Regions from separate parts of the Streptomyces sp. NPDC006516 genome, predicted to be linked through region 1. Evidence: riboswitches for the same ligand, from Rfam matches in the RefSeq annotation. Region 1 holds a riboswitch; each other region holds the start of a gene.

What was found. Region 1 has a riboswitch for cyclic di-AMP ahead of ABZY45_RS08475 (NlpC/P60 family protein). Riboswitches for the same ligand answer to the same signal wherever they lie in the genome.
Region 2: it holds a riboswitch for cyclic di-AMP, as region 1 does, so the genes downstream of both, ABZY45_RS24840 (M23 family metallopeptidase) here and ABZY45_RS08475 (NlpC/P60 family protein) in region 1, are expected to answer to the same signal.
Region 3: it holds a riboswitch for cyclic di-AMP, as region 1 does, so the genes downstream of both, ABZY45_RS27545 (C40 family peptidase) here and ABZY45_RS08475 (NlpC/P60 family protein) in region 1, are expected to answer to the same signal.
Region 4: it holds a riboswitch for cyclic di-AMP, as region 1 does, so the genes downstream of both, ABZY45_RS20035 (M23 family metallopeptidase) here and ABZY45_RS08475 (NlpC/P60 family protein) in region 1, are expected to answer to the same signal.

Annotation. Positions count from the first base shown of each region.
Region 1 is NZ_JBEXPD010000002.1:496,392-504,190, forward strand. It holds gene ABZY45_RS08465 (C40 family peptidase) at 1-95, opposite strand, end outside; gene ABZY45_RS08470 (hypothetical protein) at 453-806, shown strand; gene ABZY45_RS08475 (NlpC/P60 family protein) at 862-2,016, opposite strand; cyclic di-AMP (ydaO/yuaA leader) riboswitch at 2,015-2,155, opposite strand; gene pcrA (DNA helicase PcrA) at 2,429-4,867, shown strand; gene ABZY45_RS08485 (M23 family metallopeptidase) at 4,963-6,606, opposite strand; gene ABZY45_RS08490 (alpha/beta fold hydrolase) at 6,846-7,799, opposite strand, start outside.
Region 2 is NZ_JBEXPD010000010.1:103,332-111,130, forward strand. It holds gene ABZY45_RS24825 (DNA topoisomerase IV subunit A) at 1-1,361, opposite strand, end outside; gene ABZY45_RS24830 (pitrilysin family protein) at 1,608-2,960, shown strand; gene ABZY45_RS24835 (pitrilysin family protein) at 2,987-4,369, shown strand; cyclic di-AMP (ydaO/yuaA leader) riboswitch at 4,579-4,751, shown strand; gene ABZY45_RS24840 (M23 family metallopeptidase) at 4,764-5,558, shown strand; gene ABZY45_RS24845 (GntR family transcriptional regulator) at 5,816-6,514, shown strand; gene ABZY45_RS24850 (HPr family phosphocarrier protein) at 6,680-6,961, opposite strand; gene ABZY45_RS24855 (GNAT family N-acetyltransferase) at 7,126-7,799, shown strand, end outside.
Region 3 is NZ_JBEXPD010000012.1:151,647-159,445, reverse strand. It holds gene ABZY45_RS27585 (adenosylmethionine--8-amino-7-oxononanoate transaminase) at 1-466, opposite strand, end outside; gene bioB (biotin synthase BioB) at 459-1,655, opposite strand; gene ABZY45_RS27575 (8-amino-7-oxononanoate synthase) at 1,799-2,947, shown strand; gene ABZY45_RS27570 (DUF397 domain-containing protein) at 2,940-3,254, opposite strand; partial or broken gene ABZY45_RS27565 (helix-turn-helix transcriptional regulator) at 3,234-3,374, opposite strand; gene ABZY45_RS27560 (ATP-binding protein) at 3,599-4,030, shown strand; gene ABZY45_RS27555 (LysR family transcriptional regulator) at 4,099-5,013, opposite strand; gene ABZY45_RS27550 (LysE family translocator) at 5,086-5,727, shown strand; gene ABZY45_RS27545 (C40 family peptidase) at 5,746-6,216, opposite strand; cyclic di-AMP (ydaO/yuaA leader) riboswitch at 6,220-6,416, opposite strand; gene ABZY45_RS27540 (hypothetical protein) at 6,758-7,066, opposite strand; gene ABZY45_RS27535 (ATP-dependent Clp protease proteolytic subunit) at 7,074-7,709, opposite strand.
Region 4 is NZ_JBEXPD010000007.1:21,408-29,206, reverse strand. It holds gene ABZY45_RS20080 (sugar ABC transporter substrate-binding protein) at 1-174, shown strand, start outside; gene ABZY45_RS20075 (NAD(P)H-binding protein) at 297-1,061, shown strand; gene ABZY45_RS20070 (hypothetical protein) at 1,076-1,297, opposite strand; gene ABZY45_RS20065 (hypothetical protein) at 1,354-1,506, opposite strand; gene ABZY45_RS20060 (FAD-binding oxidoreductase) at 1,711-3,096, opposite strand; gene ABZY45_RS20055 (hypothetical protein) at 3,298-3,603, opposite strand; tRNA gene ABZY45_RS20050 (tRNA-Met) at 3,808-3,881, shown strand; gene ABZY45_RS20045 (MerR family transcriptional regulator) at 3,985-4,731, shown strand; gene ABZY45_RS20040 (PP2C family protein-serine/threonine phosphatase) at 4,864-6,021, shown strand; cyclic di-AMP (ydaO/yuaA leader) riboswitch at 6,254-6,406, shown strand; gene ABZY45_RS20035 (M23 family metallopeptidase) at 6,418-7,455, shown strand; gene ABZY45_RS20030 (PrsW family intramembrane metalloprotease) at 7,634-7,799, opposite strand, start outside.

The DNA of each region.
Region 1 (7,799 bases):
CCGGCCAGGGCGAGGGTCGCGGCGGTGCGGGCAGCAGACCCGGTGAACAGACTCTGCTTGGGCTTGCGGTGAGCGGCTTTACGATGCGCGGCCACAGGGGTGGTGCGTCCTTCCGTTCGACTGCCCGCCGGGGGTTGCCGGCGGGCCCGCCGGGGTCCGTCGGCGGGCCACCACAGGGGGGAGTGGCCCGCCGAAGGATCTCCTGGCGGGGTGACCGGGGTGCCGCCCGGTACGGGGCGGCGGTGCAGAGTCGGTCACCTGGGAGGGACGCTAAACCCGGGGCGGGGGGAAGAGGCGTAATGACAGCAATTGCCTGCATGTGCTGTTTCGCTTCCACCGGATGACCGGAAAAAGTAAGCGGAGTCCGGCAATCCGCGCAGACCGGAGGTCACTTCATCAGGAAGTCGTACCTGGCCGAAGAGTGGTGATATGGCCGCCGTTAGGCTGCGGGCATGGACGTACTCATCAATGTCTTCGTGGCCCTGCACATCATCGGTATCGCCTCCCTGCTGGGCGGCTTCCTGACCCAGATGAAGGCCATGGGGGCGGGCACGGCACGCTTCGTGCCGGCCATGCTGCACGGTGCGCTCACCATGCTCGTGACCGGTGTCGCGCTGGTCGGGCTCAACCAGGCCGACGACCAGACCGTGAACAACGTCAAGATCGGCATCAAGCTGCTCGTCCTGATCGTGATCCTGGCGCTCGTCTACGTGAAGCGGGACGAGGAGAAGGTGGGCAAGGGGGCGTTCGCGGCCGTCGGCGGACTGACGGTCGCCAACATCTTCATCGCCACGCTCTGGACCTGAGCGCGGACGGGCGGGCCCGGTTGCCGGGCCCGCCCGCCGGTGATGCCCCCGAGCGTCACGCGGGGCGCACGCTCCCGTAGATCGGCATGTAGTAGATCGACTCCTCGCGGACGTTCGCGCCCGGCTTCGGTGCGTGGATCATCATGCCGTCGCCCTTGTAGATGCCGACGTGGCTGATGTCGTCGTAGAAGAACACCAGGTCACCCGGTTGCAGATCGGCCGTGGCGACCCGGGTGCCGACCTCCACCTGGTCCCAGGTGGTGCGCGGCAGATCGACGCCCGCCGCCTTCCAGGCGGCCTGGGTGAGCCCGGAGCAGTCGTACGAGGACGGGCCCGTCGCCCCCCAGACGTACGGCTTGCCGATCTGCGCGGCGGCGAAGGCGAGGACCTTGTCGGCCTTGGAGGCGTAGCCGCTGTCGGAACCCGTGTCGCCGGACCCCGTGCCCGCCTCCTCCTTCGTGGCCTCCTCCGCGGCGGCCTGGTCGGCCTTCTCCTTCGCGGCGGCGGCCTGCTGCTTCGCCAGCTCCTCCGCCTTGCGCTCGGCCTCCGCCTCCTTCTCGCGCTCCAGCTCGGCGAGCCGGGCCTTCTCCTCGGCGGTCAGCTGCGACAGCAGCGAGCGCGCCTCGGCGAGCTTCCCCTGCACCTGCTGCTTGCTGCTGCGCAGCGAGGCCTGCGACTCGGTGAGCGTCTCCAGGCTCTTCGTCGCCTCGACCCGCTTCGCCGCCGCCTCCTTCTGCTGCGTACGGAAGTCGGCGACCGCCTTCTGCTGCTGGCTGGTCAGCCGCGCCATGAGCTGGTCCTGGTCGAAGTACGACTGCGGGTCGTCCGCGAGGAAGAAGGTCGCCGTCGGCGCGATCGACCCGGTGCGGTACTGCGCGGCCGCGTAGTTGCCCAGCTCCCGACGCGTCTCGTTGAGCTTGTCGGCCCGCTTGGCCGCGGCCTCCAGGAGGGCGTCCACCTCGGAGCGCTGCTGGGCGGACGCGTCCTTGGCCTTGTTGTACTGCTGCGTCGCGGTGCCGGCCTGCCGGTAGAGGGCGTCGACCTTCTTCTGGACTTCCTCGATGCTCGGCTTCGGCTCGGCAGGGGCGGCCGTCGCGCTCTGGGTGGAGAGCAGGGTGACGGAGGCGAGTGCCGCGGTCGTGAGACCGACGGCGGGGGTGGTGGTGCGCACCCGTGTGCGCGGCTTGCGATGCGACGCCAAGGCGGGCATCTCCTTCCGTGGACCGCCTACCGGGTTAGCTGTCGGGTTCGGGCGGAACGGAAGGCTGCCCTACGGTCGGTGGAGACGGACCGATTCACCCCGGTGCTGCGTGTGGGTCCCCGGTTCCGGGCTCCGGCGGGGGAGTACGGATTCGGCGGGGGTGCCCGTGCGGCGCGGTTCGCCTGAGGGGATACGGGGCACCCGTCGGAGCACGCTAGCCAACCCGTGGTGTCCCTGTGAAGGTTCATGTTCGATATGCCCGATACATTTTCGTGACCTTTTCCAGGCGGCGGCCCGCGTGGCCGTGAGCACCCCGGAATCTCACACTCCGTGGGCGGAGTGTCTCGGTACGCGCACACCTCCGCCCCTTGTCGCCGATGCGGCCCGGGCTGTCGGTGCGGCGGCCTAGACTCGTGAGGCGATGAGCAGCCTTTTTGACGACAGTTTCCTGACCGGCCTCCAGCAGTCGGAGGACGGCCCCCCGCCGCCCCCGGAGGAGCACGCTCCCGAAGCGGTGCCCGAGGGCCTCTTCGAGGACGTCTTCGAGGCGCCTCCGCCCCCGCGTGACGCGTACTACCGCGACGGCGCCCCGCGCCCCGTCATCGACTCCGCCGCGCTGCTCCACGGGCTGAACACCGAGCAGCGTGCCGCCGTCGTGCACGCGGGCTCGCCGCTGCTCATCGTCGCCGGGGCCGGCTCGGGCAAGACCAGGGTGCTGACCCACCGCATCGCCCACCTGCTGGCCGAGCGCGGGGTGCACCCGGGGCAGATCCTCGCGATCACCTTCACCAACAAGGCCGCGGGTGAGATGAAGGAGCGCGTCGAGCAGCTCGTCGGACCGCGCGCCAACGCCATGTGGGTCATGACCTTCCACAGTGCATGTGTGCGGATCCTGCGCCGAGAGTCGAAGCTTCTCGGCTTCACCTCGTCGTTCTCGATCTACGACGCCGCGGACTCCAAGCGGCTGATGGCGCTCGTCTGCCGCGACCTGGACCTGGACCCGAAGCGTTACCCCCCGAAGTCGTTCACCGCGAAGGTCTCGAACCTCAAGAACGAGCTGATCGACGAGGAGACCTTCGCCGGTCAGGCCGCCGACGGCTTCGAGAAGACGTTGGCCCAGGCCTACGCCCTCTACCAGGCGCGGCTGCGCGAGGCCAACGCCCTCGACTTCGACGACATCATCATGACCGCGGTGCATCTGCTCCAGGCGTTCCCCGACGTCGCCGAGCACTACCGCCGCCGCTTCCGGCACGTCCTGGTCGACGAGTACCAGGACACCAACCACGCGCAGTACACCCTGGTGCGTGAACTGGTGGGCCCGTCCGGAGAGGCGGAGGCCCCCGGCGAGCTCTGCGTCGTCGGTGACGCGGACCAGTCGATCTACGCCTTCCGCGGCGCGACCATCCGCAACATCCTCCAGTTCGAGGAGGACTATCCGGACGCGACCACGATCATGCTGGAGCAGAACTACCGCTCCACGCAGACGATCCTCTCCGCCGCCAACGCCGTCATCGAGCGCAACGAGAGCCGTCGCCCCAAGAACCTGTGGACGAACGCGGGCGAGGGCACCCGGATCGCCGGATACGTCGCCGACACCGAGCACGACGAGGCGCAGTTCGTCGCCGACGAGATCGACCGGCTGACCGACGCCGGTGACGCGAAGGCGGGCGACGTCGCCGTCTTCTACCGCACGAACGCCCAGTCCCGTGTCTTCGAAGAGATCTTCATCCGCGTCGGACTGCCCTACAAGGTCGTCGGCGGGGTGCGCTTCTACGAGCGCAAGGAGGTCAGGGACGTCCTGGCCTACCTCCGTGTCCTCGCCAACCCCGAGGACACCGTCCCGCTGCGACGCATCCTCAACGTGCCCAAGCGTGGCATCGGCGACCGGGCCGAGGCGATGATCGACGCCCTGTCGATGCGCGAGAAGATCTCCTTCCCGCAGGCGCTGCGCCGCGTCGACGAGGCGTACGGCATGGCGGCCCGCTCGGCCAACGCCGTGAAGCGGTTCAACACCCTCATGGAGGAGCTCCGCACGATCGTGGAGTCCGGTGCGGGCCCCGCCGTCGTGCTGGAAGCGGTCATGGAGCGCACCGGCTACCTCGCCGAACTCCAGGCGTCCACCGACCCGCAGGACGAGACCCGTATCGAGAACCTCCAGGAACTCGCCGCCGTCGCCTTGGAGTTCGAGCAGGAACGCGCCGAGGAGGAGGGCGCGGGGACGCTCGCGGAGTTCCTGGAGAAGGTCGCGCTCGTCGCGGACTCCGACCAGATCCCCGACGAGGACGAGGACGGCTCCGGCGTCATCACGCTGATGACCCTGCACACGGCCAAGGGACTCGAATTCCCCGTGGTGTTCCTGACCGGCATGGAGGACGGGGTCTTCCCGCACATGCGGGCGCTGGGTCAGGTGAAGGAGCTCGAGGAGGAGCGCCGGCTCGCGTACGTGGGCATCACCCGCGCCCGCGAGCGGCTGTATCTGACGCGGGCGGCGATGCGCAGTGCGTGGGGTCAGCCCTCGTACAACCCGCCGTCGCGGTTCCTGGAGGAGATCCCGGACCAGCACCTGGAATGGAAGCGCAAGGGACCGATGGCCGCGCCGGCGGGGCCCACGTCGGGAATCACCTCGTCGCTGTCCTCGGCGCGCTCGAAGTCCGGTCCGTCCGGCTTCGCGACCCGGCGCACCACCGACAAGCCGGTGGTCACCCTGGTGGTCGGGGACCGCGTCACGCACGACCAGTTCGGTCTGGGCACGGTGACGGCGGTCGAGGGCTTCGGCGACCAGGCCAAGGCGACGGTCGACTTCGGCGACGAGCGGCCCAAGAAGCTGCTGCTGCGCTACGCGCCGGTCGAGAAGCTCTGACCCGGTAGGGGGGTGAGGCCGTGGCCGCAGGGCCACGGCACGCTCTTACGCGGTACCGGTGAGGCCGTGGCCGTGGGGCCACGGCAGGCTCCGACTCAGTACGGGTTGAGCCCGTGGCTGCGGAACCACGGCATCGGGTCGATCGCCGCGCCGCCGCCGGGCCGTACCTCGAAGTGCAGGTGCGGTCCGGTGGAGTTGCCCGAGTCCCCGGAGTAGGCGATGACGTCACCGGCCTTGACCGAACCGGAACGGATCTTGGCGGCGCTGAGGTGGCAGTACCACGTCTCGGTGCCGTCAGGGGCGGTGACGATCACCATGTTGCCGTACGCGCTGTTCAGCTGCGTGCGCACGGTGCCGTCGGTCGCCGCCATCACGGGGGTGCCGTAACCCACGGGGAAGTCGATGCCCGTGTGCATGGACATCCAGTTCACCCCGGCCTGGCCGTAGGTGGCACTGAGGCCGTGCTGCTTCACGGGCAGCGCGAACTTGGGGCGGGCGGCCTCGCGGCGTGCGGCCTCCTCCTCGCGCTTCTTCTTCTCGGCGGCCTGGCGCTCCCTCAGGTCGATGCGCTCCTGGGTGCGGCTGGCGCGGTCGGCGAAGTTCTCGGCGTCGGCGTTGAGTGCGGCGAGCTGGGTGTCCAGCTTGTTGTTGGCCACGGCGGGCTGGACCGTGTCGGCCGCCGCCATGGACGTGGTGTCGTCCTTCGTCTCCTCGCCGCCGACGCCGCTCACCGAGGCGGCGGCGATGCCCGCGACGCTCATGACGCAGGCGGAGGGGACGGCCACGGTGAGAAGGGCGGAACGCTTCGCCGGGGTGCGGCGCCTGCCGCCCCGGCCACCGCCGCGCGGGGCGGCGGAACGGCTCACCGGGCGGGCGGAGGAGGCGGCGGGCTCGTGGGAGTGGCCCGCGGTCACGTCGACGAGGTCAGGCAGCGGCTCGGGCTCACCGGCCTCGGAAGCCTCGTCGTAGGCCTCCGTGTGCGCGGTCCCGTCGGTGCCGAGCGAGTCGTGGGACTCCTGGGTCCCGGCCGGCTCGTGCGAGTCGTGGATGCCGAGGGCGTCGTGGGCACCGATGGCGTCGTGAAGGTCGTGGGAGCCGAACTCGGCCGTTTCGTACGGCTCGTAGGCGGCAGACTGGTGTTCGTACGCGGGATACGACGTCTGTTCGGGGGCGTATGTCGCGTTCTCGGGCGTGGCGCCGGTGTTCCAGGCGGTCGCGTCGTAGGCGCCGGTGTCGGAGGTGCCGTAGCCCGCGTATCCGCCGGTCTCGAAGGCGGGGGCGGTGAAGGTACCGGTCGCGTAGGCCGTGGAGTCGAAGGTCGTGGTGGGGAAGGCCCCGGTGTCACCCGTCGCCCACTGGTCGGCCTGACCGGCCTGGCCGGTCTGGTCCCAGCCGGTGGTGTCCCACTGGCCGGTGCCCTCCACGGTGGCTCCCGGCGCGGGGATCCCGGGTTCGGACGTCCAGGCCGCGGTGGTGTCGTAACCCTGCGGCGCCTGAGGGTGGGCCTGCGCGCCGTAGGCGTCGTACGAGGCCTGCTGATGCGCGCCGGTGTCCCACTGGGAGGTGTCGTGGGCGCCGTAACCGCCGTCGTACGCCGTGGCGTAACCGGCGTCGTACGCCGGCTGATGGCTGGTGTCGTGCTGACCCGGCAGTGTTCCGAAGAGCGGGTCGGAGTCGAAGCTGCCGGTTGACTGGCTGTCGTATCCGGCATACCCGGCGTGGGGGTGCTGGTCGTTCACCAACTTCTCTCTCGCCTCGGCAGCAGGACCTGTTTCCGGGTTCCGATGGGGGGATCCCCGGGGTGAGCAGTGGCCGCGACTGTACCCGGCGGTAGGTGAGGACGACAATCTTCGAGGGCTTCCGACCCTCCAGGAAACGGGCAATCGGCCGCCTTTCGGTGGACCGGAGAGTCAGGCTTGGCCCTATGTTCGAAATCCGTTCTATTTGGACGGGGTTGCGGGGCCTCGGCGGCGAGGGATCAGGCGACGGATGCCGTTCCCGGAGTGCTGACGGAGGTGCCGTCGGACTCGAGTGCCTCACGGATCGCGGACGCCACCGCCGGGTGGACCGGAAGCGCGAGATGGCCGATGCCGGTGACGCGTACGTTCACGGCGTCGAGGTCGGGGTGGTCCACGCAGGCCGTCTCGACCGGGAGCATCACCCGGTCCAGCTCGCTCCAGAAGCTGACGAAGCGCGTCCGGCAGCCCGGGGCGGGGCGGCGCAGCTCCTGGATCAGATCGGAGCCGCCGCGCATCTGGCGGACTATGGGGTGCGCGCCGGCCAGGCGGGCGACCGCCGTCCCGCCGTGCGGAGTGCCGAGGGTGACCAGGGTGCGCACCCGGCGGTCACCGCCGAGCCGCTGCACGTAGTACCGGGCGATCAGGCCGCCGAGACTGTGGCCGACGATGTCGATCTCGCGGTGCCCGGTGCGGGCGCAGATCTCCTCCACGTGACGTTCGAGCAGCTCGGCCGCGATGCGGATGTCGCAGGTCAGGGGCGAGTAGTTCAGCGACTCCAGATGGCGCCATCCGTGCCGGGCCAGGGAGCGGCGCAGCAGCACGAAGACGGAGCGGTTGTCGATGAAGCCGTGCAGCAGGACCACGGGCGGGCGGTCGCCGATGGTGGGCAGCGCCGTCGTATCGGCCGAACGGGTGATTTTCTCGGGGTGGTCGGGGACCGTTCCTGTCCCCGTTGCCGTTCCCGTGCCCACGGTCGGCCCTGCTTCTGTCCCCTTTGCGGGCGTCGTTCCCGCGTCCGTCCCCGCGTTCGCCGCCGTGTCCGGGTCGGTGTCCGGGGCCTTCGTGGAGCCGGGCAACGGTACGGGGGGCCGGCGCTCGGGGGTGAGCCCCGACGGGTAGATGAGCACGTGCCCGGCGAGGATCAGCAGATCCAGCACGGTGGCCCTGACCAGCGCCGACGGAAGCCGGACAGA
Region 2 (7,799 bases), on a different contig from region 1:
TCGCTCTCCAGCTCGATCCGGTCGAAGCGGGTCAGCCTGCGCAGCGGGGTGTCCAGGATGTACTGCGTCTGGATCTCGCTGAGCGAGAAGCGCTCCATCAGGCGCTCCTTCGCCTGAGCGGAGTTGTCGCTGTCCCGGATGAGACGGATGACCTCGTCGATGTCGAGGAGCGCGACGAGCAGGCCCTCGACCAGGTGCAGCCGGTTGCGGCGCTTGGTCCTGCGGAACTCGCTGCGCCGTCGCACCACGTCGAAGCGGTGGTCGAGGTAGACCTCGAGGAGCTCCTTGAGCCCCAGGGTGAGCGGCTGCCCGTCGACGAGCGCCACGTTGTTGATGCCGAAGGACTCCTCCATCGGCGTCAGCTTGTAGAGCTGTTCCAGCACGGCCTCGGGCACGAAGCCGTTCTTGACCTCGATCACCAGGCGCAGACCGTGCGCCCTGTCGGTGAGGTCCTTGACGTCCGCGATGCCCTGGAGCTTCTTCGAGCCGACGAGGTCCTTGATCTTCGCGATCACCTTCTCCGGACCGACGGTGAAGGGCAGTTCGGTGACGACGAGGCCCTTGCGGCGCGCCGTGACGTTCTCTATGGCGACCGTGGCGCGGATCTTGAACGTGCCGCGCCCGGCGGCGTACGCGTCCTTGATGCCGCCGAGTCCGACGATCCTGCCGCCTGTCGGCAGGTCGGGGCCCGGGACGAAGCGCATCAGGGTCTCGAGGTCGGCGCCCGGGTGCCGGATGAGGTGGCGGGCCGCGGCGATGACCTCGCCGAGGTTGTGCGGGGGCATGTTGGTCGCCATGCCGACCGCGATCCCGGACGCACCGTTGACCAGGAGGTTCGGATACGCGGCGGGGAGGACGACCGGTTCCTGCTCCTGGCCGTCGTAGTTCGACTGGAAATCGACGGTGTCCTCGTCGATCGACTCCGTCATCAGGGACGTGGCGTCGGCCATCCGGCACTCGGTGTACCGCATGGCGGCCGGTGGATCGTCGTTGCCGAGCGAGCCGAAGTTTCCGTGTCCGTCGACGAGAGGCAGACGCATCGAGAACGGCTGTGCCATGCGCACCAGTGCGTCATAGATCGACGCGTCACCGTGCGGGTGCAGTTTGCCCATCACCTCGCCCACGACACGGGCGCACTTCACGTAGCCGCGGTCGGGACGCAGACCCATCTCGTTCATCTGGGACACGATGCGGCGGTGCACGGGCTTCATGCCGTCGCGGGCGTCGGGGAGAGCCCTGGAGTAGATCACCGAGTACGCGTACTCGAGGAAGGAGCCCTGCATTTCGTCGACGACGTCGATGTCGAGGATCTTCTCCTCGAAGTCGTCCGGCGGCGGGGTTTTCGTGCTGCGGCGGGCCATCGCGGCTGCGACTCCTTCACAGATTCTGTCGGGCAACCTCAGGTTCTGACGCCGACCATTGTGGACCGCCGTACCGACAACGCCGACCTCGACCCGTCCGAAGCGGTCCCGAGGGACTGTGCCGGGCCCGTCTTTACGGCAGCATCTACGACAACATTCACCCAACGGGAACTTCGCCAGGTGCCCGTGCGCTTGCTTAGAGTGGCAGGTCCGGCAGGAAATCCTGTACCGATCGAAGGGACGTACATGCCCATGGGTCACACGGCCACAGCCCAGGCCGGTTCCGGCGGCTTGACGGCGACCGAGCACCGTCTGGCCAACGGCCTGCGCGTGGTGCTCTCCGAGGACCATCTGACCCCGGTCGCCGCGGTCTGCCTCTGGTACGACGTCGGGTCCCGCCACGAGGTCGCGGGACGCACCGGTCTGGCTCACCTCTTCGAGCACCTGATGTTCCAGGGCTCGGGCCAGGTCAAGGGGAACGGGCACTTCGAGCTGGTGCAGGGGGCGGGCGGCTCCCTCAACGGCACCACCAGCTTCGAGCGCACCAACTACTTCGAGACGATGCCCACGCACCAGCTGGAGCTGGCCCTGTGGCTCGAGGCCGACCGGATGGGCTCGCTGCTCGCCGCGCTCGACGAGGAGTCCATGGAGAACCAGCGCGACGTCGTCAAGAACGAGCGCCGCCAGCGTTACGACAACGTCCCGTACGGCACCGCGTTCGAGAAGCTCACCGCGCTCGCCTACCCGGAGGGCCACCCCTACCACCACACGCCGATCGGCTCGATGGCCGACCTGGACGCGGCGACGCTGGAGGACGCGCAGGCGTTCTTCCGTACGTACTACGCCCCGAACAACGCGGTGCTCTCCGTGGTCGGGGACATCGACCCGGAGCAGACCCTCGCCTGGATCGAGAAGTACTTCGGCTCCATCCCCTCCCATGACGGCAAGCAGCCCCCGCGGGACGGCACGCTGCCCGGAATCATCGGCGAGCAGCTGCGCGAGGTGGTCCACGAGGAGGTCCCCGCGCGTGCGCTGATGGCCGCCTACCGGCTGCCGCACGACGGAACCCGTGAGTGCGACGCCGCGGACCTGGCGCTGACCGTGCTCGGCGGCGGCGAGTCGTCGCGGCTGCACAACCGCCTGGTCCGCCGCGACCGGACGGCGGTCGCAGCGGGGTTCGGGCTGCTCAGGCTCTCCGGCGCGCCCTCACTGGGCTGGCTGGACGTCAAGACGTCCGGCGGGGTCGAGGTGCCGCAGATCGAGGCCGCCGTCGACGAGGAGCTGGCCCGCTTCGCCGAGGAGGGCCCCACGCCCGAGGAAATGGAACGGGCGCAGGCACAGTTGGAGCGCGAGTGGCTGGACCGGCTCGGCACGGTCGCGGGCCGTGCCGACGAACTGTGCCGTTACGCCGTCCTGTTCGGTGACCCGCAGCTCGCCCTGACCGCGGTGGGCCGGGTGCTCGACGTGACGGCAGACGAGGTCAAGGAGGCCGCCCGGGCGCACCTGCGTCCCGACAACCGCGCGGTCCTGGTCTACGAGCCGCTCGAGCCGGCCGACGAGACGGACGGCGCCGACGCGCACGAAGGGGCCGACAAGTGACCGACGCCGCCGTGACTGGAGTAGCGATGCAGTACCACCCGCAGCCCACCGCCGGCGAAGCCAGGCCGTGGGCCTTCCCCGCGCCCGAGCGCGGCGCCCTGCCCAACGGCCTGACCGTGCTGCGCTGCCACCGCCCCGGCCAGCAGGTCGTCGCCGTGGAGATCTTCCTCGACGCGCCCCTGGACGCCGAGCCCGAAGGCCTGGACGGCGTGGCCACGATCATGGCGCGGGCCCTGTCCGAGGGGACGGACAAGCGCTCCGCGGAAGAGTTCGCGGCCGAGCTGGAGCGCTGCGGCGCCACCCTGGACGCGCACGCCGACCACCCGGGGCTCCGCGTCTCCCTCGAGGTCCCGGTCTCCCGGCTGGCCAAGGCCCTCGGCCTGGTCGCCGAGGCACTTCGGGCGCCCGCCTTCGCGGAGAGCGAGATCGAGCGCCTGGTGGGCAACCGGCTCGACGAGATCCCGCACGAGCAGGCCAACCCGGCCCGCAGGGCCGCCAAGCAGCTCTCCAAGGAACTCTTCCCCGCGACGGCACGGATGTCGCGTCCGCGCCAGGGCACCGAGGAGACGGTCCGGGGGATCGACGCCGCGGCCGTGCGCGCCTTCTACGACGCCCATGTCCGTCCGTCCACCGCGACCGCGGTCGTCGTCGGCGACCTCACCGGGGTGGACCTCGACGCCCTGCTCGCCGACACCCTCGGTGACTGGTCGGGCAACACCGCCCAGGCCCGCCCGGTTCCCCCGATCACCGCGGACGACACCGGCCGCGTGGTCATCGTGGACCGTCCCGGAGCCGTGCAGACGCAGCTCCTGATCGGCCGTATCGGGGCGGACCGCCACGACAGTGTGTGGCCCGCGCAGGTCCTCGGCACGTACTGCCTCGGAGGCACGCTCACCTCGCGGCTGGACCGTGTGCTGCGTGAGGAGAAGGGCTACACCTACGGTGTCCGGGCCTTCGGGCAGGTGCTGCGCTCCACCGCCCCCGGTTCCTCCTCCGGAGCGACCGGTGCCGCGATGCTCGCGATCAGCGGCTCCGTGGACACCGAGTCCACCGGACCCGCGCTCGACGACCTGTGGAAGGTCCTGCGCACTCTCGCGGCCGAAGGGCTGACCGACGCCGAGCGCGAGACCGCCGTGCAGAACCTGGTGGGTGTGGCCCCGCTGAAGTACGAGACGGCCGCCTCGGTGGCCGGCACGCTCGCCGACCAGGTCGAGCAGCACCTGCCGGACGACTACCAGGCCCAGCTGTACGCGCGGCTGGCCGAGACCGGCACGGTCGAGGCGACCGCGGCCGTGGTCAACGCGTTCCCGGTGGACCGGCTGGTCACCGTGCTCGTGGGGGACGCGGCCCAGATCGCCGAGCCCGTCAGGGCACTGGGTATCGGTGAGGTGTCGGTCGTCAGCGGCTGACAGCGGAGAATGCCCTTCAGGGCATGACAGAACGGACCCCGGTGAGCACGTGCTCACCGGGGTCCGTTCGTCTGTCCCATTTGGTATTGAAGATCCGCATATGCCCTGTGGGATGTGCGACATAAGGCCCTTTACGTTTGGTTCCCCGAGGCGGCCCGACCTACCGTCAGCCCGGCTGTTCGTCAGACGTATGCCGCGCCCGCGGCGCCGGACAGTCATCGCCGAGTCCCCGTCAGGCGCGAGCCTGGGGAGCCGGGGACCCATGAAGTCCCTGGGGTGAATCGGGCAATTCCGCGCCTCGCACGAGACGCGGAGGGGCCCGTAGGAGACCTTCCTGCTCCGAACCCGTCAGCTAACCCGGTAGGCGAGAAGGAAGGAAAGGACCAGCCCTTACATGGCGTTCATCCGTGCCACCGGGAAGCACCGTGCCCCGAGCCGCCTGACGCGCAGGAGCGCTCAGGTCGCCGGCATCGCGGCCCTGGCCACCACCGGCGTCATCGGCGCCACGGCCTCCCCGGCCCTCGCCGCGGATTCCGAGTCCGTCACCACGGGCAGCACCGGTCTGACCCAGGCCGTCTCCCTCGACGTCACGCTCGCCGCCCAGATCGACGCCCAGGCGGAGGCGCAGCAGCACCAGGCCGAGGCCGCCGCCAAGGCGAAGGCCGAGGCGAAGGCGAAGGCCGAGGCCAAGGCGGAGGCGAAGCGCAAGGCCGAGGCCCGCGCCAAGGAGGTCCGCGAGGCCGAGGCCCGTGCGGCCCGCGCCGCCGAGCGTGCCCGGCTGAACGCCTTCCACCTCCCGGTCGCCGGCTCCCACGTGACCACCGGCTACAAGTCGGGTGGCGCGCTGTGGTCCTCCGGCAGCCACTCCGGAGTGGACTTCCAGGCGGCGTCCGGCTCCTCCGTGGTCGCGGTCGGCGCCGGTACGGTCGTCGAGGCGGGCTGGGGCGGCGCGTACGGCAACAACATCGTGCTCCGGATGAAGGACGGCACCTACACCCAGTACGGCCACCTCTCGTCGATCGGTGTCTCGGTCGGACAGAGCGTCACCTCGGGCCAGCAGATAGGCCTCTCCGGCTCGACCGGCAACTCCACGGGCCCGCACCTGCACTTCGAGGCCCGGACCACCCCCGACTACGGGTCCGACATGGACCCGGTCGCCTACCTCCGCGCCCATGGCGTGCAGGTCTGACAGGCCTCCGCACGACGACGCTCCGCACGAAGGCCCCGGCCCGTCGCCGGAGTTCAGCACGAAGGCCCCGGCTCACCCGCCGGGGCCTTCGCCGTGCCCTGGCGGAGGAGTCCGCGGAGCGTGCGCGGAAGTGCCCCGCGGCCAAAAGCAATCCACGGATTCCACCCTGCCATCGGAAATTCCCGCCGATTGCAATAGAGTCACAGAACAGGCGTCGATCGGCCGCGTTTCGCGGGGATTAAGGCGGAGGTTCGGACATGCGCATTCCCGCGCATTCGGTATGCACGGCGATCCGTGACGACATCGTCTCCGGTGTCTTCGAACGTGGCAGCCGCCTCACCGAAGAGGTGCTCGCGCGACGTTACGGCGTCTCGCGCGTCCCGGTGCGCGAGGCGCTGCGCACCCTGGAGTCCGAGGGGTTCGTCGTCACCCGCCGGCACGCCGGTGCCTGTGTCGCCGAGCCGACGGAGCAGGAGGCCGCGGACCTGCTGGAGATCCGCATGCTCCTGGAGCCCCTCGGGGCGGCCCGGGCGGCGCAGCGACGCACCGACGCCCACCTCAAGGTGCTCCGAGGCCTGGTCAGACTGGGGCAGGAGCGGGTGCGCCGCGGCGAGGGGGAGGATCTGCGCTCGCTGGGCGGCTGGTTCCACGAGACGCTGGCGCAGGCGTCGGGCAGCCCCGCCCTGATCGCGCTGCTCACCCAGCTCCGGCACAAGATCGCGTGGATGTACTCCGTCGAACAGCCCGCCCGCCCCGCGGACTCCTGGGCGGAGCACGGTGCCCTCGTCGACGCCGTGGCGCGCGGCGACGCCGAACGGGCCAGGGCCCTCGCCGCCCAGCACGCCGAGCGGGCCACCGCCGCGCACCGGCTGCGCCGTCCGCCCGGTGGCACGGCGGGCGGCGTGCGGGTGAGGACTTCGCAACACCCCGTAAACATCGCGGGAGCACGTCATTAACAATTGCGCCGTATACAAAGAAGGTAATTGTCGCGGGGCTTTATTTCTGCTGCCCTAATTCGGGCGCGAGGAGTGCCGCTGCCCGCTCGTGAAACAGAAAAGCCGCGACTCCCGGTGAGAGGGCGCCGCGGCTTATCCGCAGAAAAGATTCCGGACGGGCCGGACTCAGACGGTCTCCGGGAGCTCCTCCAGCCCCTCGGCGACCAGCTTCGCCAGACGGTCCAGAGCGACCTCGGCGTTGTCCGCCTCGGAGGAGAGCACGATCTCCTCGCCGCCCTGGGCGCCCAGGCCGAGCACCGCGAGCATGGAAGCGGCGTTCACGGGGTTGCCGTCCGCCTTGGCGATCGTCACCGGGACGCCGGAGGCCGTGGCGGCACGGACGAAGATGGAAGCGGGGCGGGCGTGCAGGCCCTCGGCCCAACCGACGTTGACGCGGCGCTCAGCCATGGTTCTGCCCTTCACGTATCAATGGTTGTCTAGACCAGTGTCTCATGCGGTGTGCACTGCCTGCTCTGGGCTCGCCGCCGGCCCGCGCACCGCCCGCCGGCACCCTCAGCGTGCCCCCGCCGCAATGCCGACGCGACCGGTGCGACGAGCCGTAGGCTTTGCCCATGGAGCCCTCGCCCTCACCGGAGCAGAGTCCGCACCACGCGTACCCCGACCACTGGGAGGCGGACGTGGTGCTCCGTGACGGTGGCACCGCGCGCATCAGGCCCATCACCACGGACGACGCCGAGCGTCTCGTCAGCTTCTACGAGCAGGTGTCCGACGAGTCGAAGTACTACCGCTTCTTCGCCCCGTACCCTCGCCTCTCCGCCCGCGACGTGCACCGCTTCACCCATCACGACTACGTCGACCGGGTGGGACTGGCCGTCACGATCGGCGGCGAGTTCATCGCGACCGTGCGCTACGACCGCATCGACGACCAGGGCAGGCCGGCCTCCGCCCCCGCGGACGAGGCGGAGGTCGCCTTCCTCGTCCAGGACGCCCACCAGGGCCGTGGCGTCGCGTCGGCCCTCCTCGAACACATCGCGGCGGTCGCCAGGGAACGTGGCATCCGCCGATTCGCCGCCGAGGTGCTGCCCGCCAACAACAAGATGATCAAGGTGTTCCGCGACGCCGGGTTCACCCAGCAGCGCAGCTTCGAGGAAGGCTCCGTCCATCTCACCCTCGACATCGAGCCCACGGCGGAGTCCCTGGCCGTCCAGCGCGCCCGTGAGCAGCGGGCCGAGGCCCGCTCGGTGCAGCGCCTGCTGACGCCCGGCTCCGTCGCGGTCGTGGGCGC
Region 3 (7,799 bases), on a different contig from region 1:
CGTGGTAGCCGCCGCGCCAGGTCAGCAGCCGGTGCTTGCCCGGCCGGCCGGCCGAACGCCAGTACTGCAGGCACATCTTCACCGCGACCTCGACCGCGACGGAGCCGGAGTCGGCGAGGAAGACGTGCCGCAGTGGCTCCGGGGTGATCTCCACCAGCCGGGTCGCCAGCCGGACGGCGGGCTCATGGGTGAGCCCGCCGAACATCACGTGGCTCATCCGGTCCAGCTGCGCGCGGGCCGCCTCGTTGAGGACCGGATGGTTGTAACCGTGGACCGCCGACCACCAGGAGGACATGCCGTCCACCAACTCCGTCTGCCCTTCCGCGGCTTCGGCGAGCCGGAGGCGGACACCGGACGCGGACTCCACGACCAGCGGCTCCTGTCGCCCGGGCATCGGGCCGTAGGGGTGCCAGACATGGGCCCGGTCCAGGGCGAGGAGGTCGGCGGGGCGGAGCGGATCAGGCATTGGGTGCGAGATCCGTCCCTGCACCACGACGGCGTACCGCCACCAGGTCCGTGCGCGCCGCGACGGCTTCCGCCGCCTGAGCCGCAGGAACCCCCACCGTCTTCGCTGCGGCGGGGCCGCTCTCAGCGGAGTCGCCGCACGGAGCACAGCCCCCCTCGTGCGATCCGCAGCCGCCGGCCGACTGCACGCGGTGCTCGGGCAGCGTGGTCGTCCCCGCGCCCTCCACCTCGAACCCCGCGTCCGCGATCATGTCGAGGTCGGTCTGGCCGGACTGTCCCTCGCTGGTCAGATAGTCACCCAGGAAGATGGAGTTGACCAGGTTCAGGGCGAGAGGCTGCATCGAGCGCAGGTGGACCTCGCGCCCGCCCGCGAGCCGTACCTCGACGTCGGGACAGACGAACCTCACCATCGCCAGGATGCGCAGGCACCGCTGGGGCGTGAGGTGCCACTTCTTCGCGAGCGGTGTCCCCTCCATGGGGATCAGGAAGTTCACCGGCACCGAATCGGGGTCGAGGGCACGCAGCGAGAAGACGACGTCCACCAGATCGGCGTCGGACTCGCCCATCCCGGCGATCAGGCCGGAACAGGCCGACAGGCCGGCAGCCTGGGCCTGCTGCACGGTGTCCACCCGGTCGGCGTACGTGTGGGTGGTCGTGATGTCCCCGTACGTCCCCTCCGAGGTGTTGAGGTTGTGGTTGTACGCGTCGGCGCCCGCCGACCGGAGCCGGTCGGCCTGGCCCTCCGACAGCAGACCGAGACAGGCGCACACCTCGACGCCCTCGTGCTGCTCCTTGATGGCTTCGATCGTCCGAGACACCCGGTCCACGTCCCGGTCCGTCGGCCCACGGCCGCTCGCCACCAGGCAGACCCGCTTCGCGCCACCGGCCACTCCCGCGGCGGCGGCCTTTGTCGCCTGGTCAGGTTTCAGCCAGGTGTACTTGAGGATCTCGGCCTTGGAGCCGAGCCGCTGCGAGCAGTAGGAGCAGTCCTCGGGGCAGAGCCCGGACTTCAGGTTCACCAGGTAGTTCAGCTTGACGCGGCGCCCGAACCACTGGCGGCGCACCTTTCCGGCCGCGGCCACCACGTCGAGCAGTTCGTCGTCGGAGGTCGCCAGCACGGCGAGAGCCTCGTCACGGGTCGGCAGTTCGCGCCGCAGCCCCTTGTCCACCAGCGTGTTCAGCAGGTCCATGGGCTTGATCCTGACGTACGGCACCGCCATCGGCCAAGGAGGAACCGGACAGGAGAGCCGGCCGATGCTGTGTGTATTGCCACACCCTGGCCTGTTGCGCACCCGGTTAGGGTCTGTGAGCTGCCTACAAAAGGGACCCGCTCATGTCCTACGCCCCATTCGACTGGATCGACGACGCGGCGCGCCGCCGGGCCGATGCCGGACTCGTCCGGAGCCTGCGCCCCAGGCCCTCCGGGACGGATGTGCTGGACCTCGCCGGCAACGACTATCTGGGGCTCACCCGGCACCCCGAGGTCACCTCGGCCGCCGCCGAGGCCGCGCGGGAGTGGGGCGCGGGCTCCACCGGTTCGCGACTGGTCACCGGGTCCACCGCACTCCACGCCGAGCTGGAGCGCGAACTCGCCGACTTCTGCGGATTCGAAGCGGCCCTCGTGTTCTCCTCGGGCTACGCGGCCAATCTGGCGGCTCTCACCGCGCTGACCGGACAGGATTCACTGATCGTCTCCGACGCGGGCAACCACGCGTCGATCGTCGACGGCTGCCGCCTCTCCAGGGCGGCCGTCGCCGTCGTACCGCACGCGGACCCCGAAGCCGTACGCAAGGCGCTCCGCGCACACGGTGGACGGGCGGTGGCCGTGACCGACTCGGTCTTCTCGGTGGACGGCGACGCGGCCCCCCTGCCCGCCCTCGCGGACGTCTGCCGCGAAGCCGGGGCGGCCCTCCTGGTGGACGACGCGCACGGGCTGGGCGTCCTGGGTGAGGGCGGGCGAGGCGCACTCGCCGCCGCCGGGCTCGCGGGCGGCGAGGGGATCGTCGCCACGCTGACTCTGTCGAAGTCGCTGGGCAGCCAGGGCGGTGCGATCCTCGGCCCGGCCCGCGTCATCGGTCATCTCGTCAACACCGCCCGTACGTTCATCTTCGACACCGGGCTCGCTCCGGCCGCGGTGGGTGGAGCGCTGGGCGCCCTGCGGCTGTTGCGCCGGGAGCCCGGACGCGCGGCCGCAGCCGGGAGGGTCGCGGCCGAGCTGTACGGGCGGCTCACCGCCGCCGGGCTCACCGCCGTACGCCCCGACGCCGCCGTCGTCTCCGTCCGTGCGCCCTCGGCGGAGTCCGCGGTGCGCTGGGCGGCCGACTGCCGCGGCGCGGGCCTGGCGGTGGGATGTTTCCGGCCGCCGTCGGTGCCTGACGGGATCTCGCGGCTCAGGCTGACGGCGCGCGCGGACCTCACGGAGGAACAGATCGCTTTCGCCGTAGGGGCGGTCGTCGCGACGGCACCCGTGCCCGTCAGCTGATCAGGGGCCCGTGCAGTCCGGCCACGAAGGTCGTCCAGGCTTCCGCCGAGAAGCGCAGCGGTGGCAGGGCCACGTCCTTGGAGTCCCGCACGGCCAGTCGGTCCTCGCCGAGCGGTGCGGCTTCCACGCAGTTGTTCATCCCTGTGCTGCGGCTGCTGCGCCGCCAGCTGGGGCCGGGCTGTGCGGGACGGTCGGACATCGCGCCCCCTCGGGCAGTCTGAAGGTTCCGCCTGACCGCTGCGGCCTGCTGCGGCGATGAGGTCCAGCGAACGCCAGTTGTTTTCGTGCCCGTCTCGATCCGGCTCACTTTCGACTGGTGCCAGCCCAGCCTGTCCGCGGCCTCCCGGCTGGTGAGCCCGGCGGCATGGCGCAGGCCGCGCAGTTCCTCCCCGAGTCTGCGTCGGCGTACCAGCGGGCCGTGGCGCATGTCGGCTCCTCTCCTCCCGCGGAGAGCCTCTGCGGCGGCGGCTCGGAAAGTGGCCAGTGTGACGCTTGTGTACGGCTACGGGGGAGAGTTCACCGGATTGGGCGGCAGATATATGCACATCTTGGTGGATCGCCGTCACCGAGGGCCGTATCGGTGGCACTCTGGCGCGAAGCACAATCCAGGCCGATCGCGGGTCGGTCAGGCGGGAAAGGGACGGCGTCGCCATGGCAGACCAGCAAGAAGCAACTGTCACCCTGCCGAGCGACCCGGTCTCGGTGTCCCGGGCCCGCAGACACGTGGCGCGCGTACTCGCCGAGTGGGGTCTCGCGGACGGGAGCGAGACCGCCGACGCCATCCAGCTGATCGTCTCGGAGCTCGCGACGAACGCGGTCCAGCACACCTTCGGCCAGTCACCCACCTTCACCGTGGACCTGCGCCTGGATCGTGACGTCGAGTTGTATCTGGGGGTCACGGACAGCCACCCCCGCTGGCCCCAGCGCCTGCCCGCGGCTGTACGGCAGGACAACGGCCGCGGCATGGTGATCGTCCGGGCGCTCGCCAAGGAACGCGGTGGCCGGCTCAGCGTCAGCCCGACTCCGGACGGGGGCAAGACCGTGGCGATCGAGCTTCCCTGGGCCGTTCCCACGCAGGCCTGAGATTCCACGGGTGGGCCGCCGCACCGGGACGAGGCGACGATTGCCCCGCCGGGCCGCCCGCCCGACAGCTACGACGTGGTGGTACGGCCGAATCCGCTGCGCAGCAGCGCCGTCAGTGTCTCCGAGGCCGCCGTGTTCCGGGTCCCCCGGTGCGCCACCGAGATCGTCCGCCGGAACGTCGCCGGCTCCAGGCGCCGTACGGCGAGTGGTGCCGGGGACATCGCCGCGACCATCTCCGGCACGACTGCCACGCCGAGGCCCGCACTGACCAGCGCGCACACCAGGGCGTAGCCGGGCGACTCGCACACCACGGCGGGCGTCGCCCCCGCCTCGGCGAGCGCACGCTCCACCCCGCGCCTGGGCGGGTGCTCCGGCGCGCTGCTGATCAGTGGCCGGCCGGCCAGTTCGGACACGGGCAGCGGACCGCTTCCCTCGGAGAGCATCTGGCCGACGGCGGTGACGAGCACCAGCTCCTCGACGAGCAACGGCTCCGAGAACACGCCCGCAGGCAGTGGATCAGGGGCCGCCGGCTCGTACGCGTGGGTCAACGCCAGGTCCACGTCCCCCGCCGCCACCGCGGCGACCCCGGCCGGCGGCTCGTAGTCCGTGACGGCCAGCTCGACGTCGGGGTGGGCACGGCGGAACGCGGTGAGCACCGGGGGCAGCAGGTGGATCCCGGCGGTGACGAAGGTCCCTACGCGCAGCCGGCCGCCCGAAAGCCCGGCGAGCCGGGCGAGCTCGTGCCGCGCCTGGTCCATCTCGTCCAGGACGCGCCTGGCACGCCCCGCCAGGAGCTCGCCGGCCGCCGTCAGCCGTGCTCCACGATGGTGTCTCACGAGCAGGGCGGCCCCGGCCTCCCGCTCCAGCTTGGCCAGCTGCTGCGAGAGTGCGGGCGCGGTGTAGCCCAGCCGAGCCGCTGCCCGTGTGATCGAGCCGGCCTCGGCCACCGCCACCAGCGCGGCCAGCCGTGTGGGGTCGTACATTAAGCGTTCCTTTTGGCGGACCCAGAAGATTGCAAGTACACGCTAAAGGCTCCGGGCGTTCAAGGTGGACCCATGGACGCACAACTGCTCGCTTTCGTCGCCGTGGCCGCGGGTATGGTCGCGCTGCCCGGCGCGGACTTCACCGTCGTCGTACGCAACGCACTCGCCTCCCGGCGGTCCGGTCTCGCCTCCGCGGTGGGGGTCGCCGGAGGGTTGCTGGTACACACCGCGCTGGCCGTCGCAGGGCTCGCCGCCGTGCTCGTGACCATGCCGGTCCTGTTTCGTACCGTTCAGCTGCTCGGCGGCGCCTATGTGCTCTGGCTCGGACTCAGCGGCCTGTACGCGCTGCGGCGAAACGCGGTCCGGGAAGGAGAGGCCGGGGAGGGACAGGGAGGCGGGGCACCGACGACGTGGGCCCGCTCCCTGCGCCAGGGCTTTCTGACGAACGCCCTCAACCCGAAGGCGCCCGTCCTCTTCCTCAGCCTGCTGCCCCAGTTCGTTCCCGACGGCTCGCCGCCGCTGCCCAGGACCTTGCTGCTGGCCTCGGTGGTCGTGCTGCTCGCGCTCATCTGGTTCCCGGCCGTGGCGCTGCTGGTGGACCGGCTGGGCCGGTGGCTGCGCCGGCCGCGTACCGCCCGTGCGATCGAGGGCGGCAGCGGCACGGCGCTCACCGCGCTGGGACTCGTCCTGGTGACAGGGCCCCTGCTGCGCTGAACCGGAGGGGGAGAGCTGTCAGCGGACCCTCCCGTACCAGACGCTGTTCGACCAGATCCGCTCCAGCCGGACCACGGCCCCGGTCTTCGGTGAGTGCCACATCTTTCCGTTGCCGGCGTAGATACCGACGTGGTAAACGCTGCGGCCCGCGTGAAAAAAGACCAGGTCGCCGCGTTTCCGCTGCGACCTGGAGATATGGCGGGTCTTGTTGTACTGCTGCTGGGCCGTGCGGGGGAGTTTCTTGCCCACTTTCTTGAACGCGTAGAGCGTGAGGCCGGAACAGTCGAACCTGTGGGGGCCGGTGGCCCCCCATCTGTACGGTGCACCCTTCTTGGAGGCCGCGATGTCCAGCGCCCTCGTCGAATGGCCCGCGGCCTCGGCCTCGTTCACGAGACCGGGGGTCAGCATGGTGGTGCCGACGGCGAATGTGAGAACCGAGGCCGTACCGACCCGGGCGATGAGAGACGGGACATGAACCTGCGCAGGCATGCGCAACCCTTCGTCAGCCGCCTGTGAAGGGTGACCTGTCGGGTTCGGGCTGGCGAAGTTGCCCGGCCGCGCGAAGCGGCTTCACCCCGAGGGCTGTCCGGATGTCCGGTCGGCCCGTTGTGCTCGGGTCCTCCACTCCTGCCGATCCACTCCTGTCGACCAGGCATCCGGACGGCGGCAGGACTCGGCGTCCGCCCGGACCGCCCCGCCGCGGTGGCGGGGGCTTGTCGTCCCAGGGATCTTTACGCACGAACCGTCCCTTTTCCTCGTCGAAGTTCCGATATGTGAGAGTCGTCACCACTGATCCGTTCGGGTGGACGGGGTGCGCCCGAAGGCCCGGCGCTGCCGCCCGACCAGCCGCGTACCAGCGACGGAACGACGAATTCCGCTCAGCGTCCGCATCTGTTGCGCAAGTTGAGCCGTCCCTCGGGCGGGGGAGCCCCTGAGCCGAACGAGCGAGGAAAACTCATCACGTGGCCGGGCGTGTCGTGTGAGGGCGCCGAAAGCCCGGCCGGACGCCGGAGTCGGGCGTCGTCCGCGGTCAACTCGACGCGGCCGGAGGCAGCGCGACGCGTCCGGCACGCCGCTCCCCGTCCAGCAGTCGCAGCGCCCGGGCCAGCGTGGCCGCGTGGATCTGTGACTCGCCCCGCTCGTGCATCAGCGTGAGTGCGTCACGGAGGGCGGTGGCGCGGGAGGCGAGCGCCTGAGCGGCGCGAAGCGCTCCGTAGGTGTCGCTGCCGCGCGCCGGGTTGATGCGGCCGAGCTGGTCGAGGGCCTCCAGGTAGCAGTCGATGAACTCGGCCTCGGCGCGGGTCAGTGCGGGGAGCGGCGGGAACTGGGGCGAAAGCATCGGGCGTTCACCTCGCGAGATGCGGCGGCAGGGGTGGCATGCGGTTCTCCACGACGTGGTCCACCAGCCCGAACGCCAGGGCGGCGGGCGCGTCGAGAACGGTGTCCCGGTCGATGTCGGCGCTGATCTCCCGTACGGACCGCCCCGTGTGACGCGCCAGCATGGCCGTGAGCAGTTCGCGCTCGCGCAGCAACTCGGAGGCCGCGATCTCGAGATCGGAGGGCTGTCCCCTCAACGGCTCGTCCAGGGCGGGTTGCTGGATGACTACCCGGGAGCCGGGCAGGGCATGTCGGCGTCCGGGCGCACCGGCTGCGAGGAGTACGGCGGCACTCGACCCCGCCTGTCCGAGACAGAAGGTCTCCACCTCGCACGCCAGGTAGCGCATGGTGTCGTAGATCGCCGTCATGGCGTTGAAGGAGCCACCGGGCGAGTTGACGTAGAGGGACAGCGGACGGTCCGGATCCGCGTGCTCCAGGTACATGAACTGCGCGATCAGATCGGTCGCCGCGGTGTCGTCGACGGGAGTGCCGAGAAAGACGATGCGCTCGGACAGGAGCTTCGCGTAGGGATCCATCGTCCGGGGCCCGTAGGCGGTGCGCTCGGTGAACTCGGGCAGGACATGGCGGGCGGCGGGACGGAACATGGCGGGCCCTCTCCTCTGATTTCCCACAGGCGGAACCGGTCCGTACGAGCAGTACGTAAAAAATGTACAGGACGTACAGATGGTTATGAT
Region 4 (7,799 bases), on a different contig from region 1:
AAGATCGTCCAGCTCCCGTACTACCTGCCCGACTGGAACACCCTGTCCAAGGCCGACAGCGAATCGGGCTTCCAGAAGGTGCTGCTCGGCAAGACCAGTGCCGAGGACTTCCTGAACACCTTCGCCGAGGACCTCGACGCGGCCCAGGCGGAGTGGAAGGAACAGCAGGGCTGAAAAAGAATTCTCGGCCTCCCTGTCACATTCCTCTCGCGCCGCGGGTCATAGCAGCAGAACCACCAAGAGGGCCGATGTGACCGGGAGGACCACTCCCGGCCGTCACGAGTCAGGGAGAGATCATGACGTCACCGATCCTGGTCACCGGAGGCACGGGAACGCTCGGGAGCCTCGTCGTCCCGCTGCTGCGGAGCGCGGGACGCGAGGTGCGGGTGCTCAGCCGGCACCCGCACGAGTCGACGGACTCCGGCCTCACGTATGTGAGCGGTGACCTGCTGAAGGACGAGGGCACCGCGCGCGCGGTGGAGGGGGCCGAGACCGTCCTGCACCTCGCGGGCGGGCCCAAGGGTGACGACGAGGCGACCCGGAACCTGGTGCGGGCCGCCTCGGCCGCCGGGGTTCGGCACTTCGTGCACATCTCGGTCATCGGCGCCGACCGGGTGCCGCTCGGTTACCTCAGGGCGCAGCTGGCCGCCGAGCGGGCCGTGACGGATTCCGGTCTGCCGTACACCGTGCTGCGGGCCGCGCAGTTCCACGACCTGACGCTGACCGTCGTACGGAAGATGGGGGCGCTGCCCGTGGTCCCCGCTCCCGGCATGCGGCTCCAGCCGGTCGACCCGCACGACGTGGCCGCGCGGCTGGTCGAGCTGGCCCTGGGGGACCCTGTGGGCCGGGTCGCCGACCTGACCGGGCCGACGGTGTACGAGCTGTCCGACCTGATCCGGGGTTACCTGAAGGCGAGCGGCAAGCGCCGTCCCGTGATGCCGGTCAGGATGCCCGGGAAGGCCGGGCGCGCCTACCGGGCGGGCGAGAACCTCTCCCTCGACGGCGCCGACACGGGCAGCCGGACCTGGGAGGACTTCCTCGCGGAACGCGTGCACGCCTGAGCGCGGCCGGGCCTTCAGTCCAGGCCCTCCTCCCGCAGGTCGTACATCAGGAGGAACGTCCGGTAGGTCTCCGCGGACACGTCCAGGCAGACGTCCGGCCGGTTGGTCCACGTCGACGTGTTGTCGAGGGCCCGCCGGCAGGCCGCCTCGGTCTCGGCCCGGGTCGGGATGTTCGAGAGGAACGCGGCGATCAGCAGGACCACTGCGAGGACCAGCACGCCGATACGGATGCGCATGGTCTCCCAACGACCGTACGGCCGGGCCGGTCACTGGACCGGTCGCGGCCGTACGGTCATTCCGGTTCGTCGGTGACCGGCGGCAGGTCGGGTTCGATGAACAGGCCCGCGTACTGCGGCGAGGGCAGCGGCGCCGGCGCGCCCGTCTCGGCAGTGGCGGTCGCGCCGTCGGGGTGCCGCTGGGTCGTGCGGACGGGCATGTCGGTCATCTCGGAGTCCTGTACGTAGGTGTGTGGTGAGAGCCCTGTGACCGTGCCGCTGGAGAATCAACCGGACTGGTCCCGACCGGTACGGCGAACGAGGTGCCGCTACCGGTGCCGCGCCGCTCCGGGGGCGTCCGGATCATGCGGTGCATGCAGACTGTAACCCTCCCGGCACGGCTTTCCCCCGGAATTGCGAGCCCGGCGTCAGGGTCAGTGTGGCGGTGCGGGCTCGATGTTCTGGTTTGCGTGGAAGAGGTTGTGCGGATCGTAGACCCGCTTGACCTCGGAGAGACGGTCGTAATGGCCGCGGTAGGTGGCCTTCACCCGGTCCTGGGACTCGCCCGCGCCGATGAAGTTCACGTAGGAGCCGCCCATGGAGTGCGGGTGGAGCGCCTCCCAGTAGCCGACGGCCCAGTCCCGCAGCGCGGTGGCGTTGGCCGGGTCGGGGTCGATGCCCGCGATGACGCCGGACCAGCGCGCGTCGCGGTAGGCCCACGCGGTCTCGTCGGGTCCGACGCGGCCCGCCGCGCCGTCGACGGGGTACAGGTGCATGGTCGACAGTCCGGTGGGGAGGTTCTCGGCGAAGTTGGCGTGCACATCGACGGCCGCGTCGGTGATGTCGTCGAAGAAGGCGCCGCGCCAGTACCACTGGAGCCCGGCGGGGAGCAGCTCGTCGAACATGCTCTGCAGGGCCGGGTAGGGCATCGGCGAGGTGAAGTGGAAGGCAGGGGGCCCCGGTTCCGCCACCACGGCGAGGGTCTCCCCCAGCGCGTCCGGATCCGCGGTCGAGGACCAGACGACGCCGCACATCTTCTGCCCGTGGATCTCCTCGGGGAAGGGCGGCCCGGGCGGGACGGTCAGCGACGCGAAGAAGCCGTACAGGTCGTCCGGCGCCTGCGGCAGGAACTCGCGGTACCAGCGCATCACGTCGTGGAAGCGGTCCAGCGGCCACAGGGTGATCCCCACGCCCACCGTGTCCACGGGATGCAGCTCGAAGTCGAACGAGGTGACGATGCCGAAGTTGCCGCCCCCGCCGCGCAGCGCCCAGAAGAGGTCCGCGTGCTCGTTCGCGTTCGCCGGGACGAAGGTGCCGTCGGCCAGGACCACGTCGGCGGAGACCAGATTGTCCGCCGTGAGGCCGTACTTGCGGGTGAGGTAGCCGTGGCCACCGCCGAGGGTGAGCCCGCCGACACCGGTCGTGGACATGATGCCCGCCGGGGTGGCGAGGCCGAACGCGTGGGTGGCGTGGTCGAGATCGCCGAGCTGCGCGCCACCGTCCGCCTGGGCGGTCTGCGTGGCGGGGTCGACGCGTACGCCGCGCATGGGTGACAGGTCGAGCGTGACGGCGTCGTCGGCGAGGCAGAGGCCCGGTCCGCTGTGCCCACCGCCGCGTACGGCGACGGTCAGGCCGTTCTCACGGACGAAGTCGACAGCCGCCATGACGTCCGCCGTGTCGTGGCACTTGACCACCGCGCCGGGCTTCTTGTCGATCATGGCGTTGTAGACCGTGCGGGCCTGGCCGTATTCCTGGTCGTCCGGACCGATGACGGGGCCGCGCAGCCGGCTTCTCATCGTCTCGAGGGTGGTGCCGTCCATGGTCGTCTCCTAGCGCGCGTGCGCCCGGCCTCCTCTGGGCTCCCGCATCGGGTGAGGCTGCTGGGCCGACGTCGGCACCTCAGGATGCCGCGCAGACGGGACCGAACACCGAAGGGCTGTCCCTCCAGCGTCCCGCCGTGGCCGAGGGCCCGCAATCGCGGGGCGCCGTGCCCCGGCCGGCAGCCGGGGCACGGCGCGGGATCACGCCTGCGGTGGGGCGGCCGCGCGCTCGCCCGGCACTGCCGCGGACGCCTCCGGCACCCCCGTGTCCTTACGCAGATGCACCATGAGCCCGATGAAGCCCGCCGCGAACCCGCTGAGCAGGCCCGATATCCCGTGGTTGAACGCGTTGACCGAGGCGCTGCCGGGCACGCCGACGACCAGGTAGTTGACGGCGGCGCTGATCACCGCGCCGAACGCGGCGCCGATCAGCCCGTTGACGAGACAGGTGCGTACGGGCGACTGCGCGGAACCGGGGATTCGGGCAGGTCTGTGCGGTGTGGACATGGCAGGAGGCCCTCCAGACAGGCGGGAAGCGAGTTCGGGGGGCGTGACAACCCCCTTGGGCACGGCACTATGCCTGCCAACTGTGCCTGGCGCACCCTCTGTTGGCGCGATGCGCCGGTGACGAGGGGTCCCGCCTCCGAGGTGGGCGAGGGCGGGGGTGGTCAGGACCGCGTCCCGGATGGCGTAGAGTTACAACCACAACGACGCGGGGTGGAGCAGCTCGGTAGCTCGCTGGGCTCATAACCCAGAGGTCGCAGGTTCAAATCCTGTCCCCGCTACTGAAGACAGAGGCCCGGATCCTTCCAAGGATCCGGGCCTCTGTCGTGTGCCCACCGCCGCACGCTTGACCTTGACGTTACGTAAAGATCTACCGTTTCCCGCATGGAGTGGTCCATCCAGGAAATCGCCCGGCAGGCCGGCACCACGAGCCGCACGCTCCGGCACTACGGGGAGCTCGGCCTCCTGACGCCGAGCCGCACGGGCGCCAACGGCTACCGCTATTACGACCAGGAGGCCCTGGTCAGGCTCCAGCGCATCCTGCTGCTGCGGGAGCTGGGACTCTCGCTGCCCGCGATCAAGGACGTACTGGAGGGGCAACGGGACACCTCGGCGGCGCTGCGGGCCCATCTGCGGCTGCTGGAGCAGGAGCGGGAGCGCATCGGGCGGCAGATCGCCTCGGTGCGGACCACTCTCCAAAAAACCGAGGAAGGGGAAGGGCTCATGGCCGAGGAAGTGTTCGACGGCTTCGATCACACGGTGTACGAACAGGAGGTCACCGAGCGCTGGGGCCGCGAGGCGTACGAGCGCGGCGACCGGTGGTGGAAAGGACTGGGCCCGGACGGGCGCGCGCGATTCCAGGAGGAGCACGAGCAGATCGCCCGGGACTACGGCGAGGCCAGGGCGGCCGGTCTCGACGCGGGCTCCGACGAGGTGCAGGACATCGCGCGCAGGCACTGCGAGTGGCTCGCGGTGACCATGGAACCCACCCGTTCGTATGTAACCGGCATCGCGGAGATGTACGTCGCCGATCCTCGCTTCGCGAGGAACTACGATCGGTACGGGGACGGAACAGCCGTCTTCGTACGGGATGCACTGACGATCTACGCGCGGCACCGGCTCACCGGCTGACCTCCGGGGGGCGGGCCCCGGCGCGCTCCTCCCTTCGGCCGATGACGGGTCGCCGTGCGGCGCGGCTCCGGCGAGCCTGGGTGGGGCGCGGTACCGTCCGCAGCCGTGGACGGACCGGGCAGGAGTGCACAGGTGGGGAAGCGGGACGGACGGCGAGTGAGTGCTGCCGGGAACTCCCGTGCCCGGCGCTTCGTGCGCGCGCTGCCCGCCCTGATGATCTGTGCCGGAGTGGTCTTCGACCTGCTGACGCCGACCGAGGTGTCCGCCGTACCGCTCTTCGCGGCGGCCCCGCTGATCGCCGCCCCGTTCTTCTCGCTGGCCTCGACCGTGCGCACCGCGGTGGTCGCCATCCTCGTCGTACTCGTCATCCGGATCTCGGACGGCGTCCTCTACAAGGTCGTACCGCTCACCGACCTGCTCACCCTGCTGACGGTGTCCGTACTCGCCCTCGTCATCAACGGCGTCGTGCGGCGCGGGAACGAGCAGCTTGCCTCGGCCCGGGTCATCGCGGAGACCGCGATGCGCGCGGTGCTTCCCACGCCCGAGTCACGGATCGGCGGGCTGCAGGTCGCGGCGCGCTACGAGCCGGCCCAGGCCGACGAGTTCGTCGGCGGTGATCTGTTCGCCGTGGCGGACACGCCCTACGGCGTGCGGCTGGTGCTCGGGGACGTACGGGGCAAGGGGCTGGACGCGGTGGCGGCGGTGGCCGTCGTGATCGGGGCGTTCCGGGAGGCCGCCGAGCAGGAGCGGTCGCTCGAAGGGGTGGTCCAGCGGCTGGAGCGGGCTCTGGCCCGGGAGGGCTCACGGCGCGGCGGGTTCGACTCCGTGGAGGGGTTCGTCACCGCCGTGCTCGCCGAGATCCCGGCGGGCTCGGAGACCTTGCGGGTCGTCAACCGCGGGCACCCCGAGCCGCTGGTCCTGCATCCGGACGGGGCGCTCGACGTGCTGACGCCGGCCGAACCGGCCCTGCCGCTGGGCATGGGGCTGGGTGCGTGGCCGGACCGTGCGGACGAGTGGCCGCTGCCGGCCGGGGCGACGTTCCTGGCGTTCACGGACGGCCTGTCGGAGGCGCGGGACGCGCACGGTGCGTTCTACGACCCGGAGGCACGGCTGCGTGGCCGGATCTTTCCGGGGCCGGAGGAGCTGCTGTCCGCGCTCACCGACGACGTACGTCTGCACACCGGGGGCCGGTCGACGGACGACCTGGCGCTCCTCGCGGTCGGGAGGCCGTCCCGGGGTCAGCCCGAGCGGCGGACGACCGTGAAGATTGTGGGGCGGGACAGTGAATGACGGGCGGCGACCGTCCGTAGTCACGAGGCACCTCTCCGATAACATTTGACACACCATCAGAAACTGACAGTGTGTCGCGCGTCGCGCAACTCGCCCGTTTGAGCCCGTTTGACCCCTGAAAGTCCAGGCCAGGGCCGTGAACGATCTGTCGGAACAGCTTGGAATCGGACCCAGGTGTCTATTAACGTTCGATAACGCAGCGCGGTTGTACCTGTCGTCGCAAGAGGCGGCACCGTGCGCGGCGCCGAATTCCGCAAGGGAACCGGGGAACCACCTACATGGGGTGAATCGGACACCTGTGTCTCGTGAGAGACGAAGGGGCCCGTAGGAGACCTTCCTGCTCCGAACCCGTCAGCTAACCCGGTAGGCGAGAAGGAAGGAAAGGAGTGCGCCCACGTGGCGTCGAATCAGCCTGCCCCCGAGGCCCCGTCACCCTTCAGGACCGACAGCCTCGGTACCGAGGACAGGACTTGGGAGGAATGGAACCCCACCGAGGAGTCCATCCGCCCCGTACGCGGTCGGCACCGTGTAGCCAAGCAGCGTGGTCTCGCCCGTAGCTCCACCGTCCTCGGCGTCGGCGTCATCGCGGCCGTCGGAGCGGGTGGCATGGCCACCGCGCAGAGCAAGCCGCCGGTCTCCATCTCCCTTCCCGATTCCATCGCGGACAATCTCCCCGACGCCAAGTCCCTGCCCGGCGTTGGCGCGTTCATGTCCGGCGACTCCGACGCGGACCAGCAGACGGTCGCCTCCTCCCCCCTCACCTCCGCGGGCATCACGGCCGCCGAGGCCGAGCAGGGAACCACCGACGCCGGCGAGGCGCTGCGCGCCCGCATCCTCCAGCAGGCCGAGCAGCAGCAGGCCGGAGCCGATGCCGAGGCCAGGGCCGCCGAGGAGACGGCGGCGGCCGAGGCAGCCGCGGCCCAGGCGGCGAAGCAGCAGACCGTGGCCGAGGCCGAGGCCGTCGCGAAGAAGAAGGCGGCGGAAGAGGCGGCGAAGAAGAAGGCGGAGGCCGAGCGCCTCGCCAAGCTCGCCGCCAGCTATGCCGTCCCGACCTCCTCGTACTACATCAGCTCGAGCTTCGGTCAGGCCGGTTCGATGTGGTCCTCCGGCTACCACACCGGGCTGGACTTCGCGGCCCCGACCGGTACGCCGGTCAAGGCGGTGCACAGCGGCACGGTGAAGTCGGCCGGCTACTCCGGTTCGTACGGCTACCGCACGGTCCTCGAGCTGGAGGACGGCACCGAGGTCTGGTACTGCCACCAGTCCTCGATGGACGTGACCGCAGGTCAGAAGGTCACCACCGGCCAGACCATCGGCCGCGTCGGAGCGACGGGCAATGTGACCGGCGCGCACCTGCACCTGGAGATCCACACCGCTGACGGCACGGGCATCGACCCGATGGCCTGGCTGCGCGGTAAGGGCCTCACGATCTGATCCCGCGCGCCGTCACGCGGCGCACCGAACCCCGGCGGCCCTGACGCACTACCCCCCGACGTCAGGGCCGCCGGTTCGTCGTGTCCTGGTGGTGTGTCCTGGTTCGTGCGTGCCGTCGGTTCATGCGTGTCGGTTCGTGGGTGCCTCCGACGAGCTCACGCTCGCCCGCCTGGCGGGCTCACGGAGGCGGGGGAGCGCGGTGGCGGGCACCGTCCTCCAGGTAGGGGTTGTAGCCCCCGTAGTGCCGGTGCGGTGCCGGTGGCTGCTGCGCCGCCACGCTCCCGTGGGAGAACTGACCGGGGAACGGCTGCGGGGCGGCCGGCCTGGGCGGCCGTACCCGGCCC